Regions from separate parts of the Alteribacillus sp. JSM 102045 genome, predicted to be linked through region 1. Evidence: a T-box and tRNA genes for the amino acid it is inferred to sense, from the RefSeq annotation. Region 1 holds a T-box; the other holds one or more tRNA genes.
What was found. The T-box of region 1 lies ahead of pheS (phenylalanine--tRNA ligase subunit alpha). A T-box ahead of a tRNA ligase gene usually reads a tRNA of that ligase, here a tRNA-Phe.
Positions count from the first base shown of each region.

Region 2: it encodes a tRNA-Phe, which carries the amino acid that the T-box ahead of pheS (phenylalanine--tRNA ligase subunit alpha) is inferred to sense. The anticodon was not compared.

Region 1 covers NZ_JBHFQG010000043.1:10,068-18,879, reverse strand. Annotated here, with positions in the region: gene ACE1TI_RS19085 (dUTP diphosphatase) at 36-515, shown strand; gene ACE1TI_RS19080 (M42 family metallopeptidase) at 621-1,706, shown strand; gene sspI (small acid-soluble spore protein SspI) at 1,801-2,007, opposite strand; gene ACE1TI_RS19070 (TrmH family RNA methyltransferase) at 2,179-2,937, shown strand; T-box leader at 3,066-3,302, shown strand; gene pheS (phenylalanine--tRNA ligase subunit alpha) at 3,485-4,519, shown strand; gene pheT (phenylalanine--tRNA ligase subunit beta) at 4,534-6,954, shown strand; gene zapA (cell division protein ZapA) at 7,335-7,610, shown strand; gene ACE1TI_RS19050 (CvpA family protein) at 7,611-8,153, shown strand; gene polX (DNA polymerase/3'-5' exonuclease PolX) at 8,238-8,812, shown strand, end outside.
Region 2 covers NZ_JBHFQG010000007.1:89,872-98,683, forward strand. Annotated here, with positions in the region: gene walK (cell wall metabolism sensor histidine kinase WalK) at 1-1,158, opposite strand, end outside; gene yycF (response regulator YycF) at 1,161-1,868, opposite strand; tRNA gene ACE1TI_RS07165 (tRNA-Phe) at 2,191-2,266, opposite strand; tRNA gene ACE1TI_RS07170 (tRNA-Asp) at 2,296-2,371, opposite strand; tRNA gene ACE1TI_RS07175 (tRNA-Glu) at 2,544-2,618, opposite strand; tRNA gene ACE1TI_RS07180 (tRNA-Lys) at 2,628-2,703, opposite strand; gene ACE1TI_RS07185 (adenylosuccinate synthase) at 2,919-4,208, opposite strand; gene dnaB (replicative DNA helicase) at 4,433-5,800, opposite strand; gene rplI (50S ribosomal protein L9) at 5,821-6,264, opposite strand; gene ACE1TI_RS07200 (DHH family phosphoesterase) at 6,261-8,231, opposite strand; gene ACE1TI_RS07205 (YybS family protein) at 8,243-8,812, opposite strand, start outside.

The DNA.
Region 1 (8,812 bases):
TCTAATAGAAAATAACTCAGAAGGGAAAAGATATAATGAAACAATTATTTTCCATTCAGCGAACTTTAGATGATAGAATTTTAAAAGAACACGCATTAAAAAGAGAAGCCATTTTTACAGATAAGATGCTTGCTTTTCAAGTAGAAGTAGGAGAACTTGCTAATGAAACGCGCTGCTTTAAGTATTGGAGCCACAAACCAGCTTCAGGGCAGGAAGTGATTCTAGAAGAATACGTAGATGGGCTTCATTTTATTTTATCCCTCGGTATTGACAAAGGCTGGGAAGAAGCTCCTGAGCAGCCGGATAGACCGGATATCTCATTAAGTGCACAATTTCTATCGGTGTTTGAAGCTGCTGCCGCACTGACCACGGACACAGAAAAACAGTCCTACCTTCATTTGTTTAAAGAGTATCTCAAGCTTGGTGCTGCACTTGGATTTTCCAGTGAAGAAATCGAACACGCTTATTTAGAAAAAAACAAAACGAATCATAAAAGGCAAACAGAAGGATACTAAGCAGCACAGGTATTAAAAGAAAACGTTTGAGTATCGAAAAAGATACTTATATACTAAAAGAAGGAAGAATCAAGAAATAATTACATAAACCAAGGAGGAATAGCAGTGGCGGAAATGGATCAAACAGTACAAATGCTTAAGGAATTAACAGATGCAAATGGTATTCCAGGAAATGAAAAAGAAGCTCGTGATGTAATGAAAAAGCATATATCTCCGCATGCCGATGAGATAACAACGGATCATCTCGGAAGTTTAATTGCGAAGAAGACCGGAAAAGCAGGCGGTCCCCGTGTAATGGTTACAGGTCACCTGGACGAAATTGGTTTTATGATTACGCAGATTGATGATAAAGGGTTTTTGAAATTCGAAACAGTAGGCGGCTGGTGGAGCCAGGTTATGCTTGCTCAACGAGTGAATGTTATGACTAGAAAAGGAAATATTGTCGGTGTGATTGGATCTAAACCGCCGCACATTCTTCCAGCAGACCAACGGAAAAAATCAGTAGAAATTAAAGATATGTTTATTGATATTGGTGCTTCCAGTAAAGAAGAAGCAGAAAGCTTTGGTGTACGTCCAGGAGACTCTGTGGTCCCAATTTGTGACTTTACGGTCATGAATAATGAAAAGCTTATGATGGCAAAAGCCTGGGATAACCGAATTGGTTGTGCGATTGCTATTGAAGTATTAAAGCGGCTGCAGGGAGAGGATCATGCTAATGAAGTGTACGGTGTCGGAGCTGTACAAGAGGAAGTCGGTCTTCGCGGAGCAAAAACAGCTTCTCATAAAATTAATCCGGACATCGGGTTTGCAGTTGACGTTGGGATTGCTGGTGATACCCCGGGAATCTCTGATAATGAGGCAGCAGCTGAAATCGGCAAAGGACCTCAAATCTTAGTATTCGACCGTTCCATGGTTTCTCATAAAGGTCTTCGCGATTTTGTCACTGATATTGCTGATGAGCACAACATTCCATATCAGTTTGAAGCTATGAGCGGGGGCGGAACAGATGCCGGTTCGATCCACCTTTCTGGTGATGGAGTTCCTTCTCTTGCTGTTACGGTTCCTACTCGTTATATTCATACGCATGCTGCTATTCTACACCGTGATGACTTCGAGCATGCTGTTCAGCTTATTGTTGAAGTGACTAAAAAGCTGGATGCGGACTCAGTAAGATCCATTACGTTTGACTAAAGCGCTGGAATAATGGAAAGAGTGCGTGCCTGCTCTAATACTCAGAAAAGAGCCGTCCTCTAACGGACAGCTCTTTTCTTTTCACTTCAGTTGGTTATTTTAATCCTTCTGCAATTTGAGAAATAACCCGCTCTTTTTCCTGTTCATCCGCCTGGTTCCAAAACACTTCAAATAAAACTCCAAGACCAGGAAGCATTTTTTCTTCTCCCCTTTGAACAGCATCTTGGATCGTTGCTTCTACTTGTTCTTCATTATGACCTGAAACATTCTCTAAAATTGCTGCGCGCAGATTAAAAGACATCCTTATTCCCTCCTATTTATGATAAAATAGTGAATATCAACATATGTCGATATATGTAGTATGAGAAGCTGAAAGAAATATATACTTTTAAGACACATAGTGGAAAGTGAATGGTGTCTTATTTAATATATGAGAAGTTGAAAGTTAGGCAAATAAGGGAAGGGAAGTCATGTGAATAAAATTGAATCCGCGAAAAATCCTTTAGTAAAATTAACGAAAAGGCTCCAAAAAAGAAAACAGAGAGAAAAAGAAGGTTTATTTGTTGTAGAGGGATATCATCTTGTAGAAGAAGTCCTTCAACATGATGTAGAAGTACAAGAAATCATAACTGAAGATCATAAAAATATACCTGCCAATCATGCCGGGGCAAGAGTATCACTTGTCACAGAGCAGGTGATGAAAGAAATGAGCAGTACAGAAACTCCTCAAGGTATACTGGCTGTCTGCCGATTGCCAAAAACACAAGAAGTGATCGTACAGAAGAAAGGCAGTTATTTGTTTATTGACGGCGTCCAGGACCCCGGCAACCTTGGAACAATGATACGAACAGCTGATGCCGTCGGAGTTTCTGCAGTTATTTTAGGGGAAGGAACCGTGGATCCTTATAATGACAAAGTAGTACGAGCAACGCAAGGGTCATTGTTTCACCTCCCCGTGATAAAAGGCGATTTAGAAGAATGGATAAAGGCATGCCGCAATAAGAATATTCCGGTGTTTGGTACATGTGTAACCCAGGGAACTACTCATACTGCCATTGAAGCTCAAGATGGTTTTGCACTTATTGTTGGAAACGAAGGGGCAGGAGTTCAGGAAAAATGGCTGGAACAATCAGACCAGAATATTTATGTTCCTATTTATGGAAATGCTGAGTCATTAAATGTTTCAGTGGCAACCGGAATTTTGCTGTATCATTTAAAGCTCTCCCACTAATCTCTAAGGAAAATAGTCTTGCATAGAAAACAAAAATTTTTTACACTGTTAGGGAAGTATAACTCTTTATTTGTAAACAGCATAAGTAAAACTACGGCAGTCACAAAACGTGAAAACATTTAAAAAATGGAAAAGCTGTGAAGGAAAGTAGTAAATCAGGTACCGCCATACAGGGATGGAATGCCGAAGACTGAAAGCATTCCAATGGAAAGGCTGGTTGAATTCACTCTGGAGCTGGCACTGGATGACAGAAGAATGATACATACTGTTAAGGTGCCCCGGGATATCCGTTATCTGCATGAAGTGAACTGCGGCTGTGCATACCGCAGTTAACAAGGGTGGTACCGCGAACCTTCGTCCCTTTGATAGGACGGGGGTTTTTTTAATACATTAAGACCAGAAGTTAATTATGCGAATGGAAAAAGTATCACTACGAAGGCTTCCGATGTACAGGATGTACTAATGCCGCCGTTGCTACAAGGCGTAGCGTTTTTTAGGCGGTTTCCTTTATGGCGGCAAGCCAAAAAAGAAAGCAGGAGGATTTTATATGATTGAACGGCTTCAAGAACTAGGAAAAGAAGCTTTGCAGGAAATTAAAGAAGCTGACACCGTTAAAGCTTTAGACAATGTCCGTGTGAAATATTTAGGAAAAAAAGGCCCGATTACTGAGGTTCTGCGCGGGATGGGTAAACTTTCCGCAGAAGAGCGCCCGAAAGTTGGTCAAAAAGCAAATGAAATCAGAGAAGAAATTCAAAAAAATATAGAAGCAAAAACCGCTGAACTCGAAGAAATTGCACTAAAAGAAAAACTAAAGGAAGAGAGCATTGACGTAACGCTCCCTGGAAAGGAAATAAAGCGGGGCGCACGTCATCCGTTAACAGCAGTAGTAGAAGAAATTGAAGACATTTTTATTGGATTAGGCTTTCAAGTTACAGAAGGACCGGAAGTAGAAACAGATTATTACAATTTTGAAGCATTGAATCTCCCGCCGGATCATCCGGCCCGTGACATGCAAGATTCTTTTTATGTCACAAATGATATGCTGCTTCGCACGCAAACTTCTCCAGTCCAGGCAAGAACAATGGAAAAGCATAAAGGGCAGGGTCCTGTAAAAATTGTCTGTCCTGGAAAGGTATATCGGCGCGACGATGATGATGCTACGCATTCCCATCAATTTATGCAGATCGAAGGACTGTATGTTGATAAAAATGTTCGTATGAGCGACTTAAAAGGAATACTAGAAGCTTTTGTAAAGAAATATTTTGGACCGGAGAGAAGCATCCGCCTTCGTCCAAGCTTTTTCCCTTTTACGGAGCCTTCTGTAGAAGTTGATGTATCCTGTGGAATCTGCGGAGGAAAGGGCTGCCGGGTGTGTAAAAATTCTGGGTGGATTGAGGTGCTTGGAGCCGGAATGGTTCACCCTAACGTTCTGGAATTCAGCGGTTTTGACTCTAATGAATACAGCGGCTTTGCGTTTGGAATGGGAGTAGAGCGTTTTGCTCTCTTAAAATACGGAATTGATGATATCCGCCACTTCTACACTAATGACATCCGATTCTTAGAACAATTTAAACGGGCTTAAGGAGGCATTCGGTCATGCTTGTATCATATCAATGGTTAAAAGAGTACGTAGATATAGAGGACTTAACAGTAGAAGAAACAGCAGAAAAATTAACGCGCGGCGGGGTGGAAGTCGATGTACTTCATCCGAGAAGTGAAGGAATAAAACAAGTTTTAGTGGGTTATGTGGAAGCTTGTGATCAACACCCAAACGCAGATAAACTCCGTGTTTGTCAAGTGAATACCGGGGAAGAAACATCACAGATTATTTGCGGAGCGCCCAATGTAGCAGCAGGCCAAAAAGTTGCAGTAGCTAAGCCGGGAGCTGTGCTTCCTGGAGGAATGAAAATCAAAAAGACAAAATTAAGAGGTGAGCCGTCTGAAGGGATGATCTGCTCTTTGCAAGAGCTTGGCATTGAACAAAAGCTGGTGGCAAAGGAATTTCTGGATGGCATTTATGTGTTCCCTGAAAATGTGGAAGTCGGATCAGATGCTGTAGAAGAGCTAGGCCTTCGGGATACCGTTTTAGAGCTTGATTTGACTCCGAACCGTGCCGATTGTCTCAGCATGATAGGGATTGCTTACGAAATGGCAGCTCTTTTAGATCGAGAGGTGATAAAGCCGGACTGTTCTTTTTCAGCAGGAGAAAAATCTGCAGCAGAAGAGGTATCTGTTCAGGTAGAAATCCCAGAGGATAATCCATATTATGGAGCCAAAGTAATTCAAAATGTTTCGATTGGGCCTTCTCCGCTCTGGATGCAGAACCGGCTGACAGCGGCAGGAATCCGGCCAATTAACAATGTGGTTGACATTACGAATTATGTACTGCTCGAATACGGTCAGCCGCTGCATGCTTTTGATCTTGATCGTTTCGGATCAAACGAGATTGTAGTAAGACGTGCCGGCGAAGAGGAAACCATCACCACGCTGGATGACGAAATACGCACGCTTTCTGGAGAGCACATGGTTATAACGAACGGAAAAGAACCGACAGCATTAGCTGGTGTGATGGGGGGAGCTTTTTCTGAAGTCCAGGATGACACAACGACTATTCTGCTTGAAGCAGCTTATTTCAATCCTTCCCGTGTTAGGAAAGCATCAAGAGATATGGGACTTCGCAGTGAATCAAGTACTCGTTTTGAAAAAGGAATCGATGCCGGAAGAGTCGAAGAGGCTGCTGCCCGTGCTGCTCATCTGCTTGAACAGTATGCAGCAGGAACTGTGCTTCAGGGCACTGTGGAGGAAGACTTTAGATCGGATGAAAAAAGAGTTATTGAAACCGATACAGAGCAGTTAAATAAATTGTTAGGTATGGACCTTAGTAAAGAAGATATACTTTCTATTTTCCGCCGCCTTCGTTTTGTAGTGGAAACAAATGGAAATCAGATCTCCGTAGAAGTGCCGACACGCCGTCCTGACCTGAAAATTGAAGAAGACCTTGCAGAAGAAGTTGCACGGCTTTATGGTTATGATTACATTCCAACTACACTGCCGGCAGGCGTAACAACTCCTGGTTCTCTAACACAGGAGCAAAACAAACGCAGAAAAATACGCCGTTATCTTGAAGCAAGTGGTTTGCATGAAGCAATCACTTATTCTTTAACAAGCCCAACGAAAGCAAGCCGTTTTTTACTAGAAGAAATACCAGGAACAGTAACGGTTTCCATGCCTATGAGTGAAGAGAGAAGCACAATGCGTACAAGCTTGATTCCTCATCTGCTTGATACCGTCCAATATAACCGCAACCGTCAAATAAATGATGCCTCTTTGTTTGAGCTTGGCTCTGTGTTTATTGGAGAATCAGCTTCACTCACGAAGCAGCCGGAGGAAAAAAAGGTGCTTGCTGCAGCCATAACAGGTATGTGGGAAATTCACCTGTGGCAGGGCGAGAAAAAGAAAGCAGACTTCTTTATCGTAAAAGGAATACTCGAAGGTCTTTTTGAAGAGCTGGGAGTGTTGGACAAAATACAATTTGTACCGTCCTCGAGAAAAGAGCTTCACCCCGGCAGAAGCGCTGATATCGTATTAAATGGCAAGTCTGTCGGGTTTACAGGGCAGGTGCATCCTTCTGTACAAAAAGAATGGGATATTAAAGAAACATATGTTTTTCAATTAGATTTAGATGCGCTGCTTGGAACGGAAACAGAAGACTTATCTTATTCCGTGCTTCCGCGGTATCCTTCTATTTCAAGAGACATTGCGCTTGTTGTAGACCAAAACCTGCCTGCCGGAGACGTTCAAAAGGTAATCGAAGAAGCAGGCGGCGATCTGTTAAAACAGATTACTCTGTTTGACGTATATGAAGGAGAAAACTTAGAAAAGGGCAAAAAATCTTTAGCTTTCTCGCTTGTTTATTTAGATCCAGAAAGAACACTCACGGATGAAGAAGTAACAAAAACACACGAGCATGTTTTATCGCAGCTGACAGAAAAAGTTCAAGCCGTACTGCGTCAATAAATGTAAGGTATCTTTCAAAGGAGCTATCAATCCAGCAAACCTTTCAATAAGCTCTTGTTAGGAGATTTAACGGAACGAATGTCCGCGCCATTTTGTTCTGCCAGAGTGCTCCGGACGGACTTTCTGTAAGCTTGGGAACGCAAACTTGTGTACAAAAGCAGAACATCCTGTGAAAATCAGCTTACGAAACATGGAGCCATCCCTCTAACGTTCTTTTGGAGGGTGGCTTTTTTTATAACTTACCAAAATAAGTAAAGATATTATCGTTTTAGGGAATAACGTTTTGTGCTTTGAAGATGAACCTTAAAAAGATTTCCATTCTAAAATGATTCTGTTATTATAATGGATAGGTATTTTGCAAAGGACAGGGGGCTTATCTGGTGGATGCAGAAAATGAAAAACAACGAACAACCGTTACCATATATGGTCAGCAATACACCATTAAAGGAGATGAATCTCCAAAACACGTGGTAAACGTTGCAGAGCACCTTGACCAGAAAATGAAAGAATTCAAACAATATAATCCTTACTTAGATACCACGAGACTTGCGGTTTTAACAGCTTTAAATGCAGTAGACGAGTATATGAAACTACAAAAAAAGCTAGATAAATTAGAGAAAAGTGAAAGAAAAGAAAGAGATGAGGAACAGGAATAAATGCTTAGTCTATTGATAATATTGATTTTAATTGGAAGCTTTTTCGTTGGGCTGCGGAGAGGCTTTGTTTTACAGTTGATTCATCTAGTCAGTTTTTTTGCAGCATTATTTATTGCATTTTATTTTTACCGTGACCTTGCTGAGTATTTAAGGTTGTGGCTGCCTTATCCAAGAATTTCAAATGACGGGGACGGTATTATACACATGATGATAAAGTCATTTGACATGGAAACCGTGTATTATGCCGGGATATCCTTCTTCTTATTATTTATCGCAGCAAAAATTTTACTGCAAATTTTCGGTTCTATGCTTGATTTTGTATCACATTTGCCAATTTTAAGGACAATAAACAGATGGCTAGGAGGACTGCTGGGGTTTGTAGAGACTTATTTAATTTTGTTTATTTTATTAATTACCGCTGCTTTAATGCCAATCGAGTCTTTGCAAAATGCAATAAGTAATTCCTGGATAGCAAATTTGATAATTAATCATACCCCGTTTTTATCAGAATGGTTAAAAGAATTATGGGTACAAGGGATATAAGTTTAAAAACTTCTCTGATAGAGAAGTTTTTTCGTACGGTATCCTATCCTTGAGAAGAAGGTTTGCACGGAAGGGAGTACAGTAATGAATAAAAAGGAGCTTATTAAAGAATTAGAACGGATTGCAGTGTATATGGAGATTAAAGGAGAAAATTCCTTTAAAGTGTCGGCTTACCGCAAAGCAGCCCAAGCGTTAGAACAGGACGAACGGTCTCTTTCAGAAATTGGTGATCCGGCAGAGTTAACAGGAATCGGGAAAGGCACAGCAGCTATAATAAAAGAACTGCGTGAAACAGGAAAAGCTGAATTGTTGGAAACATTAAAAAAGGATATACCAGATGGGCTGGTACCGCTTTTAAAGCTGCCTGGACTAGGCGGTAAAAAACTTGCAAAATTGTATCAGGAATTAGGTGTTACCGATGCTGATTCGCTAAAGATAGCATGTGAAGAAAAAAAAGTACAAAAACTTGCTGGTTTTGGTGTAAAAACGGAAGAAAAAATAATAGACGCCTTAGAAGAGGCCGGAAGCCGGCCGGAACGTCTGCCGATTAGTTTTATGCTCGATGCTGCAAAAAAACTGGAGACAGAGCTTAATACAATAACCAAAGTAAAACGATATGCCAGAGCTGGAAGTTTACGGCGTATGGAAGAAACCATAAA
Region 2 (8,812 bases), on a different contig from region 1:
TTCATGAGAAACATTTGCTACAAATTCGCGTCGTTCTCTTTCAATTTTCTCCTGTTCTGTTACATCATGAAGAACTGTAATAAGACCATTTACCGGTCCCTCTTCATTACGAATAACCGAAAAATTAGCTTCTAATAAAAACTCTTCTTTTTCATCACTAAAATCAAGCAATATAGAATCAGTGTAGTCATATAAATCACTTGGTGTCAGAGTTTCAGATAGACGGAGCACTTCTGGAAGAGAAGATCCCATAATACCGGTGCTGTCTACATTTAAAAGCTGCTCCGCGCGTTTGTTCATTAAAATGATACGACCTAGCTCATCCGTTGCGATAACTCCGTCCGTCATATGAGCTAATACAGAACTTAATTTTTTCCGTTCTCCTTCTGTCGTTGCGCGAGCATCCTTTAAACTGAGCGTGAGAGCATTAAACGACTCCGCAAGCTGCCCGATTTCGTCTTGTCCATAGACATGCACACGGCGGGAAAAATCTCCCTCTCCCATCACTTTTGCTTGTTTTTTCATATCCACAATGGGACGGGTTATCGTTTGTGATAATAATATTCCAAGCACCGCTGTTATAACCAAAGCAATGATAGTTCCCGTTAATAGAATGTTATTGATCTCTTCCATTTCTGTATAAATGTTTTCCATGGAAGCTTCAATGTATATTGCTCCAATTATTTCTCCGTCTGCTTCAACCGGTTGAGCAATAACTTGGATTCTATCACCCGTTTCTGGGTCTCTCAGAATAGGGCTGTCTTCCTGTCCAAGCAGTGCACGTTCCACCCTCACTTTAGTACTTTGCTGCCCTACGATGTTTTGATCATTCCAATTTGATGTACCAAGCACTTCCTGGTTTGGACCAATCACTTGTACTTCAGATTGTTCTATGGAAAAGAATTCCTTCAGCAGATCTTCTATATCGTCTTCTAAAGGTTCTTCTTCACTGTCACGATCCCTTGTTATTTCCTGACGAACATTATATTCGAGCAAATCTGCACGTTCTACTAACATGTCATAATGATTATCCTCAAGCTGCGCCTCTAATTCTCCAGTAAAGTATAAGCCGATGACTTGTATAGCTATAAAAATAAGCAGCATAAAAATGGTAATCATTTTGACGTGGATCGATTTAAAAAAATCGATAATTTTCATTACTACTTCTCCTGTTCAGGGTGTTTTAAATAATAACCGACTCCTCGTCTGGTTATGATCCACATTGGGTAACTTGGATTATCTTCTACCTTTTCCCGCAATCGGCGTACTGTAACGTCGACCGTCCGAACATCGCCAAAATAATCGTATCCCCATACGGCTTGAAGCAAATGTTCACGTGTCATTACTTGTCCAATGTGACGGGCTAGATAATGAATAAGTTCAAATTCACGATGAGTTAAATCTACTGGCTCTCCTCGTTTTGACACAAGGTAAGCATCAGGATCTATGGTTAAGTCCCCTACTTCAATTTGCTTTTGTTTTGATTGATTTTCTTCTGGGACTACCTGCAATCTTCTTAAATTTGCTTTTACTCTTGCAATCAATTCTCGTGTGCTGAAAGGCTTTGTGACATAATCATCAGCACCTAGTTCCAAACCAAGCACTTTGTCTATTTCGGCATCTTTTGCGGTTAACATAATAATAGGCATATCAAAATGTTTGCGGATCTCCCGGCATACTTCCATTCCGTCTTTATGAGGAAGCATGATATCGAGCAGTACGATATCGGGATTGAACTGATGCACTTTTTCTACCGCTTCATTTCCATCATAAGCTACATCTACCTGGAATCCCTCTTTTTTTAAGTTGAAGTCTAAAATATCAGCAATTGGCTGTTCATCATCAACTACCAAAATCTTTTCGTCCATCCAATATCCGCTCCATTTCTTTCATAAATTGATTGCTAAAAGAAGCTCTCTATGATGCATCACGTTTACGGCTTGTTTATGATAATTACCTATTACTATTAAGGCTTTTCTTCATGGTGTAAAACTTAACATGTTTCCTGTTTTAATAGTTTGAGAAATGAAAGACAATACAATCCCTTTATATTGTAACACAGCCTGAAAGCAACAGGTTACCACGTTTTTGCTTATCACTTTTTCCATTTTCCGTAATAAAGTTAAAAAAGGTGAAACATTCTATACAAAAAACGCCTGGAATATTTTCCAGACGTGCATGATTGTTTGATGGTGGCTCGAGACGGAATCGAACCGCCGACACGAGGATTTTCAGTCCACTGCTCTACCGACTGAGCTATCGAGCCTTGTTACTGATCGCTTATGTATAGAAAAATGGCGGGCCTGACGGGAATCGAACCCGCGATCTCCTGCGTGACAGGCAGGCATGTTAACCGCTACACCACAGGCCCTTTTTTGAAGAATAAGCTGCTAATCTCTTCGTCAGCTGCTGTCGTTCACTCAGTCACGTACTAGTGTACGCTCCTTCCTTCTCTCCCTTGCTTCCTCGACCTTCTTGCTTCTTCTTCAAAAAAGTCGATTTTGCTCCCAGGCGAATCTATTAACAGCTGTCGCTGAAGAAATTGGTGACCCGTAGGGGATTCGAACCCCTGTTACCGCCGTGAAAGGGCGGTGTCTTAACCACTTGACCAACGGGCCTTTTAAAAATGGTGAGCCATGGAGGATTCGAACCTCCGACCCTCTGATTAAAAGTCAGATGCTCTACCAACTGAGCTAATGGCTCTTATTTTCAAGATGTGCTCATTTACTATATATGCCTTATGTTAAATTTTTTATTTTTGTCCATCACTTCGTGAGACAATAACACTAGTTGGCTTCCTTGACAGCGACAAAAATAATATTACCACGTCAATTTTCGATTTTCAAGGAGTTTTTCAAAAAAATTTTCTTTGTCTGCTTTTCATATAAAAGGCATAAAAAGCAGACAAAGACAGCTCTTTAAACGCCCCAGACACCTCTTACCATATTGGTTTGATTACGGTCCGGGCCTACAGAGAAAATACTTACAGGAATATTGGTTAATTGAGAAACGCGCTCTAAGTAATGACGGGCGTTTTCAGGCAGGTCTTCCAACGATTTTACTCCAGTGATATCTTCATTCCAGCCAGGCATTTCTTCATAAACAGGCTCACATTCAGCCAATACTTTCAAGCTTGCTGGAAACTCTTCAATAATTTCTCCTCGGTATTTATACGCTGTACAAATTTTAACCTTATCTATTCCAGTTAGAACATCAATTGAATTAAGAGATAAGTCTGTTATCCCGCTGACTCTCCGTGCATGACGAACGACCACACTGTCAAACCAGCCTACTCTGCGCGGACGCCCGGTTGTCGTTCCGTATTCATTGCCTACTTCCCGAATTTTGTCCCCGATTTCATCGGTTAATTCAGTTGGAAATGGACCATCTCCTACTCGTGTTGTGTATGCTTTCGATACTCCAACCACGTGATGGATTTTAGAAGGACCTACACCAGAACCAATAGTTACTCCGCCAGCAATAGGATTAGAAGAGGTAACGAATGGATATGTGCCTTGATCGATGTCCAGCATAACCCCTTGAGCTCCTTCAAAAAGAACCCGGCGGCCCGCATCAATAGCGTCATTTAGCACTACAGAAGTGTCGTATACATAATCTGCGAAAAACTGACCATATTCATAATACTCATCAAGGATATCTTCTTTTCTAAATCCTTCTTCTTCATAGATTTTTTCAAGCAGACGATTTTTTTCTTTTAAATTTCTGTCTAGTTTTTCACCAAATTCTTCTTTGTCCAGCAAATCTGATATACGGATTCCTGTTCTAGCTGCTTTATCCATGTAAGCAGGCCCAATACCTTTTCGAGTTGTTCCGATTTTATTCGAACCTTTGTTTTCTTCTTCCACAGCATCTAATTTTACATGATAAGGTAAAATGACATGAGCACGATTGCTAATACGAAGGTTGCTTGTGTCAATTCCGCGTTCATGCAAGTATTTTAATTCCTCGACCAAAGCTTGCGGATCAATCACCATGCCATTCCCAATTACGCAGGTTTTGTTATCGTAAAAAATACCTGAGGGTATGAGATGGAGCTTATATTTTTTACCATTAAAAACGATCGTATGACCAGCGTTGTTACCACCCTGATACCTGGCAACAACCTCTGCATTTTCTGAAAGATAATCTGTAATCTTCCCTTTTCCTTCATCTCCCCATTGAGTCCCAACAATTACAACTGACGACAAATCGTCCACCTCCGGCACCTGATTTAAAAGGCTGCTTTGATAATCAATATCTTTTCTATGTATTTATTGTTATTAGAATAAAACCCTCAAATAGTGTATCAATTCCATTGCGGGAAGTCAATCAAACACGAACATTATCTGCTGAATTTATAAAATATGTTCGTCATAGTGTTTTTAATATAAAAAATCCGGATGAGGAGAAAAAATCCTATCCGGGTTTCATGTTAGGCCCCAGGTGGCGCTTGACTTTCATCATGACGCCTGTCCAAGTTCACAAATTTATTATATTCTTTTATAAAAGCAAGTTCTACATTTCCTACAGGACCATTACGCTGTTTGGCAATGATAATTTCAATAATATTTTGGTTTTCAGCTTCTTGATCATAATAATCTTCTCTGTAAAGAAAAGAAACAATGTCCGCATCCTGCTCGATACTTCCTGATTCACGAAGGTCAGACATCATTGGACGTTTATCCTGCCTGGATTCTACCCCCCGCGAAAGCTGGGAAAGCGCAATGACTGGAACATCCAACTCACGGGCAATCCCCTTCAGACTTCTTGAAATTTCCGAGACTTCCTGCTGACGGTTCTCTCCGCCTTTGGAGCCTGAACCTTGAATAAGCTGCAAATAATCAATTAAGATCATTCCCAGACCCCGTTCTTGCTTAAGTCGTCTGCATTTTGCCTGTATATCATTTACTTTAATTCCTGGAGAATCATCAATATATATACCAGCAGACGACAGACTTCCCATAGCCATCGTCAACTTTTCCCAATCTTCTTCTTCTAGCTGCCCTGTTCTCATTTTTGTCGCGTCGATGTTTCCTTCTGCACAGAGCATCCGTTGAACTAGCTGTGAAGCACCCATTTCCAGACTGAAGATAGCTACATTTTCCGAACTTTTCGTTGCTACATTTTGAGCAATATTAAGAGCAAAGGCTGTCTTCCCCATAGAAGGCCTTGCAGCCACAATAATTAAATCACTCCGCTGAAAACCTGCTGTCATATGATCGAGCTCTGCAAAACCACTTGATATACCAGTAATATCATTCTCGCGATTTTGAAGCATTTCAATATTATCATAGGTTTCAATAAGTACATCTTTAATAGAAACGAACGCTCCTGAACTTCGCTGCTGTGCTACTTCTAGAATAGATCGTTCCGCATCGTTTAAAATAACCTCTACTTCTTCTTCACTCTCATACCCTTCCGATGCAATATCTGTTGCTGCACGTATTAACCGGCGAAGGATAGATTTCTCTTGAACAATTTTACTGTAGTATTCTACATTGGCTGCGGTTGGTACAGCATTAGCAAGATCAGTAAGGTAAGAAATACCTCCTACCTCTTCTAACCACTGATAATCCTGAAGAGCAGATGTGACCGTCACAAGGTCCACCGGACTTCCTTTTTCACCGAGTTCAAGCATGACACGAAAAATCCGCTGATGGGAAACACGATAAAAGTCTTCAGGTGATAAACGCTCTGTCGCTGTAACCAGTGCTTCTCCCTCTAGAAAAACAGCTCCTATAACGGCTTGCTCAGCTTCGATGTTTTGAGGCGGCTTCCGGTCTGTTAACACATCGCTCATAAACTGCCCCTGCCTTTCTCTTACTCTTCTATAACATAAACATCTACCATTGCAGTAACCTGAGGATGAATTTTAATAGGAACTTTCGTTACTCCAAGTGAACGGATGGGATCCTTAAGTTCGATTTTACGTTTATCCACTTTTAAATTCATGCTTTTTAAGGTTTCTGCGATTTGTTTTGTTGAAACAGCGCCAAACAAGCGGCCGCCTTCTCCAGCTTTTGCTTTTATTTCTACTTTGGTGTTTTCCAATTTCTCTTTATATTCTTTTGCTTCTTTAAGCTGCTGTTCTGCTTTTTTATTTTCACTCCCTTTTTTTGCTTCTAGATTTTTAAGGTTTCCTTTTGTCGCTTCCACCGCAAGATTATTTGGAAATAAGTAATTTCTTGCATAACCCTCAGAAACTTTTTTTACTTCCCCTTTTTTTCCTTTTCCTCTTACATCTTGTTTAAAGATTACTTTCATTCTTTTGTTCCTCCCTCCAAATATTCATCTATTGCCTGCATTAGCTTCTCTTCTGCTTCCTCGAGAGAAACATCTTCAAATTGAGTGGCAGCATTGGTTAGATGGCCGCCTCCATTTAAAGCCTCCATTATAAGCTGAACATTTACTTCTCCTAAGGAACGTGCGCTGATGCTCGTTTTGCCATCTTGTCTTTTGGAGATAACAAAAGACCCCTTCACATCATTCATGGTAAGAAGTGTATCAGCTGCCTGTGCGATCAAGATTTGATCATATGTTTCTTCTCTTGAAGCTTTAGCTATAGCCATTCCATCGCGGTAAATGGATGCCTTCTCAATTAACCGCGAACGTCTCACATATTGTTTAATGTCTTCTTTAAGAAGCATTTGAACGAGAGTAGTGTCGGCTCCATGAGACTTTAAAAAAGAGGCCGCATCGAAAGTCCTCGATCCCGTACGTATCGCAAAACTTTTTGTGTCGACGATGATACCGGCAAGCATAGCCGTTGCTTCCAACACGTCCATGTTTAACTTCTGTGGTTGATATTCTAACAGCTCTGTTACTAATTCGGAAGTAGAGGACGCATACGGCTCCATATATACGAGTACAGGATCCTTTATAAATTCTTCGCCTCTGCGGTGGTGGTCTAAAACAACAACTCGATCCACTGCATCAACCAGGCGAGGTTCAATAACAAGAGATGGTTTATGTGTATCCACTACTACTAACAAGGTGTGGCGTGTTAATTCATCCAAAGCTTCATCCGGGGTGATGAATTGCGACCACAAATGCTCATGTTCTCCTACTTCTTCCATAAGCTTTTGAACATCTGGGTTAATATCATTAGGATCAACGACAATATAAGCATCCGTATTATTTACATCTGCAATTTTCAATACACCAATTGCCGCCCCGATGGCGTCCATATCAGGGTTTTTATGTCCCATTATAATAACCTGGTCACTTTCTAATACAAAATCGCGAAGAGCATGAGAAATAACACGTGCCCTTACGCGGGTTCTTTTTTCCATGGCGTTTGATTTCCCGCCGTAGAAACGGACTTTCCCGTTTGTTTCTTTAATAGCAACCTGATCTCCACCTCTCCCTAGAGCCAGGTCCAAACTGGATTGAGCAAGGTTTCCTAATTCTCTTAAGGAAGAATCTCCGCTTCCTATACCGATACTCAGGGTAATTGGTACTTTTTCTTTTCCAGTAACTTCCCTGACTTCATCCAAAAGCTCAAACCTTGTTTTCTCAAGTTCACGCAGTGCTTTTTGATTCATAACAGCTATAAAACGATCTGAAGCAATGCTTCGAAGCAGTATTTGATACTCGTTAGCCCAGTAATTTAATGAAGACGTTACATGACTCATTAGTTTACTGCGTATCTGGTCGTCCATTCCTTGCGTGACTTCATCATAATTATCTAAATAAACAAGCCCGATTACCGTTTGCTCGTCCTGGTATAATGACCTTGTTTCTGCTGTATCTGTCATATCAAAAAAGTAAAGGAGACGCTCTTCTTGTCTTATATAGACAAAATAATGTCTGTCATTTAAAGTCATTTCGGTCTCATAATCACCTTTTTTAACAGCAGGAATAAGATCCTCAGCAATATTATCTAAGGATTTCCCTAAAAATTCCCGAGGAAGAAAGTTCATCATAAATGGGTTTGCCCACTGCACTTCATACTCTTCATTATACAGTATAATACCGATAGGAAGCTCTGTAACTGCTTCCTTTCCTGCTTTATTTACTCGGTGCGTTAAAGTTGATATATATTTCTCTAGGTCTCTTTCAAAAGATTTTCTCGCTTGATTAATATATATCACTAAAACACCAAGCAAAAAGAAACCCAGCAATCCAAACTCCCACTGGTAAAAAGTCAGGAAACCGATAAAAAGAGCTGCTACCAGAAACAGAGCCACCACGTGATAACCGTGCCACCGTCTCATTAAAAACCTAGGCATAATGTCAACCCCTACTTCATGTCAGATTTCAGACGTTTTTTCAATTGAAATCCTAAGTCAATTATACCCAAAATACGAGCAATAAGAAGAACAAAGGGTAAAAATAATCCAGAAATCAGCAAAATAACAGGAACTGCTTTAGGAATAGACTTAACATAACAATAATAAAACACAACCGTAAACCCTTGCAGCGCCATAGCTGTTTCCAATAATGGGAATAAGTTCCATATAATTATATAAATAGTCGTTCCTTCTTCTGCGCCTATAAAAAAAATGATAGAAACAACTAGATAGTACCATAGCAAAGAGCGCGGAAAGTTCCACTCTCTTAACGGCGGAAAAGGTTCTGCTTTTATTTTCAGCCGCCGTAAAACAGCATGAGCAATGAACTGTGTAATTAGAGCATAAACAATCCCGGTAAATACAATCAAAAGAGGTCCCATATAACCAATTTGATCAATCATTTCTTCCCAAACTTCCAAGTTATCAGAAGGCTCCTGTCCAAGAGCTCCCATCATTGATTCTGCCTGCTGTGTTGATTGTCTCATTACATCCTGCATGGCAGCTAATGGGTCTATTTC